DNA from 2 places in the Roseixanthobacter liquoris genome. Region 1 is predicted to be linked to the other one. Evidence: predicted binding sites of a transcription regulator. Region 1 holds the regulator's gene; the other holds the start of a gene.
What was found. The regulator PhoB, encoded in region 1, activates phosphate uptake and scavenging genes when phosphate is short. The targets are predictions, from matches to a motif close to TGTCATNNANCTGTCAT.

Region 2: phnC (phosphonate ABC transporter ATP-binding protein) is a predicted target of PhoB. The motif match lies at 1,545-1,561, and genes of this name have one in related genera.

Annotation. Positions count from the first base shown of each region.
Region 1 is NZ_CM195537.1:1,640,947-1,644,262, forward strand. It holds gene pstB (phosphate ABC transporter ATP-binding protein PstB) at 1-315, shown strand, start outside; gene phoU (phosphate signaling complex protein PhoU) at 335-1,063, shown strand; gene phoB (phosphate regulon transcriptional regulator PhoB) at 1,069-1,770, shown strand; gene V5F84_RS07295 (GcrA family cell cycle regulator) at 2,292-2,804, opposite strand; gene V5F84_RS07300 (aspartate aminotransferase family protein) at 3,141-3,316, shown strand, end outside.
Region 2 is NZ_CM195537.1:1,967,187-1,970,502, reverse strand. It holds gene V5F84_RS08675 (amidase) at 1-743, shown strand, start outside; gene phnC (phosphonate ABC transporter ATP-binding protein) at 1,607-2,422, shown strand; gene phnD (phosphonate ABC transporter substrate-binding protein) at 2,619-3,316, shown strand, end outside.

The sequences.
Region 1 (3,316 bases):
ATGTCCGGCGGCCAGCAGCAGCGCCTGTGCATCGCCCGCACCATTGCCGTGCAGCCGGAAGTGATCCTGCTGGACGAGCCGACCTCCGCGCTCGACCCGATCTCCACCTCGAAGATCGAGGACCTGATCGACGAGCTGAAGCAGGATTTCACGATCGTCATCGTGACCCACAACATGCAGCAGGCGGCGCGCTGCGCCGATATCACCGCCTTCTTCTACCTGGGTGAGCTGGTCGAGGTCGCGCCGTCCGACGTGATCTTCACCAACCCCAAGCAGATCAAGACCCGCGATTACATCACCGGCCGCTTCGGCTGACCGAGCAAGGATCTGCCAGATGTCCGACCATACCGTCTCGGCCTTCGACGCCGAGCTGAAGGAGATCGGCCGCAAGGTCGTCGAAATGGGTGGCCAGTCGGAGCGCATGGTGGCTGACGCCGTCAATGCCCTGATCCGCCGCGACACCGCTTCCGCCCAGCGGGTGATCCTGCTCGATGCGAGCGTCGATCACCTCCAGCGGGAGATCGAGGAAAAGGCCATCATCTGCATCGCCAAGCGCCAGCCGGTGGCCAGCGACCTGCGCGATGTGGTGGCCTCGATCCGCATCGCCTCCGACCTGGAGCGCATCGGCGACCTCGCGAAGAACGTGGGCAAGCGCGTCCTCGCCATCGAGGGGGAATATCACCCCCAGAAGCTGGTGCGCGGCGTCGAGCACATGTCCGACCTGGTGCTGGAGCAGCTCAAGGAAGTGCTGGACGCCTACGCCAGCCGCGACCAGGCGAAGGCCGTGGACGTGTGGGTGCGCGACAGCGGCATCGACACCATGTACACGTCCCTGTTCCGCGAGCTCCTCACCTATATGATGGAAGATCCGCGCAACATCTCGGTGTGCACGCATCTTCTGTTCTGCGCCAAGAATATCGAGCGCATCGGCGACCACGCGACCAATATCGCGGAAACCATCTATTACATGGTTTCGGGACAGATGTTGTCCGAAGAGCGCCCGAAGGCGGATGTCTCCAGCGAGACGACCGTCGCTTTCCCGGGGCATAGCCTTCAGGGGTAAAATCCGTGCCTGCGCGTATCTTGATTATCGAGGACGAGGAACCGCTGACCCTTCTGCTCCGCTACAATCTGGAGTCGGAAGGCTATTTCGTCGAGAGCGTCGGACGGGGCGATGAGGGCGAGACCCGGTTGCGCGAAAGCGTGCCGGACCTCGTCATCCTCGACTGGATGCTGCCCGGATTGTCGGGCATCGAACTGTGCCGCCGCCTGCGCACGCGCCCGGAAACCGAGCGGCTGCCGGTGATCATGCTCACCGCCCGCGGCGACGAGACGGAACGCGTGCGCGGCCTCGCCACCGGGGCCGACGATTATGTCGTCAAGCCCTTCTCCGTTCCCGAGCTTCTGGCGCGGGTGCGGGCGCTGCTGCGGCGGGCGAAGCCGGAGCATGTGGCGACCCTGCTGCGGGCCGGCGATATCGAGCTGGACCGGGAGACCCACCGGGTCCACCGGTCGGGGCGCGAGGTCCATCTCGGGCCGACGGAATTCCGCCTGCTGGAATTCCTGATGCAGAGCCCCGGACGGGTGTTCTCCCGCGAGCAATTGCTCGACGGCGTCTGGGGACAGGACGTCTATATCGACGAGCGCACGGTGGACGTGCATGTGGGCCGCCTGCGCAAGGCGATCAACCGGGGCCGGCAGTCCGATCCGATCCGCACCGTGCGCGGCGCCGGCTATTCCTTCAACGAGATGTTCGCCCGCGTGCATTGAGCGCCAGGGGCCAGACGCGGCGGGCGCCGGCAGGTCGATCCCTGTCGCGCTCGCACCCCCGGCAAGCCGCCGGATGCTCTGCGGCGCACATCGCCAAGATCATTATTTCGCGAAAAGTGATGGCGCGCAGGCGCCGGCCCACAGGCGGGGGGCAAGGCGCAAATCCTGGCCCGGCCGATGCGCCTGGCCGGCTGTCCGTTTCGTATGATGCGATCTTCGCGCAAATCGGGTCGCTGCGGCTGGTCGCCCATCGCGGCACGCCATCTCGCGCGGCGGGCAGGGCCCCTTTGGCGTTTCAGCAGGGCCCAGCCGGTCGCTGGCAGACCCTAAAATGGCTTCGACGCCCGGGCGAGCGGCGCGCCCTTCTCGAAAGACCCGCTCCGGGAACGCCTTCCCCGATTGGGCCGAGGCCCACGCCGGTCGTTCCCCGCCTCGCATGCCCGGCGATCTGCTCCGGGGTCCTTCCTTGCATGTGCCGGCAAACGCTTGCGCCGGCACATGTCGTTCCCGGTGCGCGCCGCTCAGATGCGGGCGACGCGACGGTCCCGGCGGCGATCCTGCGTGGGCTGGTAGGCCATCCGCGCATGGGTCGTGCAATAAGGCATGCCGGTGAGGCTGCGCCCGCCGCAGAAATAGAAGCTTTCCGTGCCCGGCTCACCGATCGGCCAGCGGCAGGTGCCCTCGGTGAGGTTCATGATGGTGCAGCGCTGGCCCATGGCGACCACATTGCCGGCGGAGGCCGGGCGCGGCGCGGGCTCGGGCGCCACGAAGGCTTCCAGCGCGGGGGCGAGCGCGGTGTTGCCGATGGTCTGCGGCTGAGGCGCGGGCTTGTGTGCGGGCGCTTCCGGCCGCGCCTTGCGCGGGCGAGCCGCGGGAACCGTTGATTTCGCACGGCCGGAGAGGCCGAGGCGGTGCACTTTTCCGATCACCGCATTGCGGGTGATGCCGCCCAGCTCGCCGGCGATCTGGCTTGCGGAAAGCCCTTCGCCCCAGAGCTTCTTCAAGAGTTCGACGCGCTCGTCGTTCCAGCTCATCGCTCTCCTCCTTCGACTCTTCTCCCGCACCCAGGCGCGCCATTGCACGCGGGTTCGCAGGGCCCAACGTCACTTGGGGAACAGGCCTGCACGACATGTCGTGGTCGGCCACGAGCAAACTACAATATGCACGCACCCGCGCACAGAGTCGGAATGCATTCCCGCGCCGTTGTCCCCAAGTCGTTACAATCAGGTTAACGGCTGCGCTCTGTTGACCTCACGCGCGCGATCATTAGAATCCCTTTTTGTCGGGCCGCCCCGCGAGGGCGGCCTTTGGCGTTTCTGATGTCCGGCGAGACGCTGTGCGTTTCGCCCCACCCCAAGAGGAGGGGTTCCGTGATCACCCCCGTTCTGCCGACCTACGCGCGCATCGACCTCGTTTTTGAAAGGGGAGAGGGCTGCTGGCTCGTCACGACGGACGGGCGACGTTTTCTCGATTTCACCGCCGGCATTGCGGTCAACATCCTCGGGCACGCCCATCCCTATCTGGTCTCGGCCCTGACCGAGCAGGC
Region 2 (3,316 bases), 330 kb from region 1:
CCGGCTACAAGCCCACGTTCCGCACCTTGCCCACCATGGGCATGAAGACCTTCTCCTGGCATCTCGACACCATCGGCCTGTTCGGCGCGCGGGTGCAGGACGTGGCGTTCGCCGCCGCCGGCCTCACCGGGCGCGATCTCGACATCGGCAGCGAGGTGGCGCAGGCGCCGCGGATCGCGGTGATCCGCACCGTGCGCGCCGACCAGGCCTCCGCCGACGCCCATGCGGCGCTGGACCAGGCCGCGCGCATCCTCGCGGCGGCGGGCGCGAGCGTCAGCGAAGTCGCGTTGCCGGCGGAACTGGAGGCGGCCGACGCGATCCATTCCACGATCCAGGATTTCGAGGGCGCCATCGCCTTCGCCGACGAATATGACCGCGCGCGCCACCTGCTCTCCCCGCTGCTGGCCCGGCATCTGGATCAGGCCGCCGCGGTGCAGCCGGATGCCTATGATTCCGCGCGCCGCACCGCCAAGCGCGCGCGCCAGCGGCTGGGCGACTTCTTCGCCGATTATGAAGCCATCCTCACCTTCTCCGCCCCCGGCACGGCGCCGGAAGGCTATGGCAGCACCGGGTCCGCCATCTTCAACCGGCTGTGGACGCTGATGGGCACGCCCACGGTGAATGTGACCGGCCTTTCGGGGGCGAACGGCATGCCCATGGGGGTGCAGATCGTGGGGCGTTTTGGCCGGGATCGGACCGCCTTGACCGTCGCCGCCTTCGCCGAACGCGCGCTGCAAAGCTGAAATACAATATATCAAAAAAGCCCGATGTGCAGTGCGATACCGCCATGTGGATGGTATCGTTCACTTCTCGAAAACAGACGCTGCGGCGCAGGATAATGCACCGCGTTGCGGCAGCGTTATTTGCTTTTCCATTTTTTGGTCTTTGCTAAGCTTCGCGCGGAGATCGACCAAAAAGGGACTTGAGAAGTGGACCTGGGCTCGATACTCGACATGCTGAAGGTGAGTACCGCTTTCGCCGTCATCGGCGCGGTGCTCCTGGGCATGATCTGAGTTTGGCCACACGCTCAAGCCGCCTTCGTAAAAGACCAAAAATCGCGAAGGGCAGGTCGATCGGCGCGGCGCTGGAGAGAAATTCTCCGGCGCCGCGTGCCTCACAACCCAGCCGGCCTGCGCCGGGCGCCCGTTCCGATGCGGGAGGTTCGCGCCGAGGCGCAGTCGAATCGCCCCGGCCGCATCGCCGCTCGCAGTATCGTCGCCCGGGCTATCTTCGCCCGCACTATCTTCCCTCCGCGCTATCGTCGCCCCGCGCTATAGTCGCCCGGCGGTAGCGCGGCATCGCCGCCGGGTGTGGGATCCGCCTTCCCGGCCTCTCCGACCCGTTCCGCCCCCTCCCGCAGCCCCGCCCGCCCGGAGCACAGCGGGCGCGCAAGGGCGATTGGCCTCTCGCCTTAGGCCCTTGGCATCAAATGTAGTTTTGTCCCAACAATCAGGCTTTTAGGTCGGATTGTGACGTGAATGACAATTGCATGAAGCGCGACCTTAGAGGATTTGCAAGGCCGCGACGGTGCCCGATCACCCCAGTGTCATAAGATTGTTGCGGCGCCCGCTTAAGGAAATGTCCGGTAAGCACCGGAGCAAACCAGATGATGGTGATCGAAGGGCTGACCTGCCGATTTGGCGAAAAGGTCGCCGTATCGGATGTCAACCTCGAGATCGGCCAGGGCGCCTTCATCGGCGTCATCGGCCGTTCGGGCGCCGGCAAGTCCACCTTGCTGCGCATGATCAATCGCCTCCAGCCGTCCAGCAGCGGGGCGATCCGCTATGACGGCGTGGACGTCACGGCGCTGAAGGGCCGGGAGCTGCGCCTGTGGCGCGCCCAGGCCGCGATGATCTTTCAGCAATTCAACCTGGTGGGCCGGCTCGATGTGCTCACCAACGTGCTCATGGGCCGCCTCTCCACCATGCCGCGCTGGCGCGCGCTCTCCAAGATCTGGAGCGAGGAGGATAAGGCCATCGCGCTGACCGCGCTCGACCAGTTCGACATCGCCCAACTGGCGGCCCAGCGCGCCGACAGCCTCTCCGGCGGCCAGCAGCAGCGCGTGGCCATCGCCCGCGCCCTGGTGCAGGAGCCGGGCCTGATCCTGGCGGACGAGCCCATCGCCTCGCTGGACCCGCGCAACACCAAGGTGGTGATGGATGCGCTGCTGCGCATCAACAAGCATTTCGGCATCACCGTGCTGTGCAACCTGCACTCGCTCGACCTCGCCCGCACCTATTGCGACCGCCTCGTGGGCATGGCCGCCGGCCGTGTGGTGTTCGACGGCGCGCCGGCCGCCCTGACCGAGGGGGTCGCGCGCGAACTCTACGGCCTCGAGGCCGGCGAGGTGATGGATCTCGAAGGCGCCGCCGCCGAGCCGGAATTCGAACCCGCCCTGGCGCCGGGAGCCGCCGCCGTGTGACCCCCGCCCGCTGCGGCCGCGCCAGTTGGCGGCCGGGCGCCAGCACGGGCACGCCCCTGGCGCGCGCGTGATTTCGACAGCGCATGCGAACGCCTCCCCGCGCAGCCCGGAGCCGCGCGCGGTTTTCCAGAAGTACGCGTGATTTCAAGCGTTTTCGTACCCCGCCTCCATACCCCGCATCCTCAAGGAGCGAGACATGCTGACCCGTCGTACCCTGATCGCCGCCGCCACCGCGGTGGCGATGACCGCCGGCCTCGCCGGCAGCGCCAATGCCCAGGACTGGAAGGCCCAGTATCCCGAGCTGGTGTTCGCCATCATCCCGGCGGAAAACGCCTCGGGCGTGACCGAGCGCTACACCCCGCTGATGAACTATCTCAGCAAGGAACTCGGCACCAAGGTGACCCTGCGCATCGCCAATGACTATGCGGCGGTGATCGAGGGCCAGCGCGCCGGCAACATCCAGATCGCCTCCTACGGCCCCTCCTCCTTCGCCCGCGCCCTGATGACCGGCGCGAAGATTGAGGCCTTCGCCATCGAAGTGAACGCCGACGGCACCAAGGGCTATCATTCGGTGCTCTATGTGAAGGCCGACAGCCCCTACAAGTCGATCGAGGACCTGAAGGGCAAGAACCTCTGCCTGGTCGATCCCAACTCGACCTCCGGCAACAACGTGCCGCGCTTCGCCATGAACAAGATGGGCATCACCCCCGATCAGTTCTTCGGCAAGGTGGTCTATGCCGGCTCGCACGAGAACGCCGTGATCGCCGTGCAGCAGGGCACCTGCGACGCCGCCTTCAACTGGTGGAACGACGAGAACGAATCCAACCTCATGCGCATGGATCGCAAGGGGATGGCGAAGTACGCGGACTTCCGCATCATCTTCAAGTCCGAGCA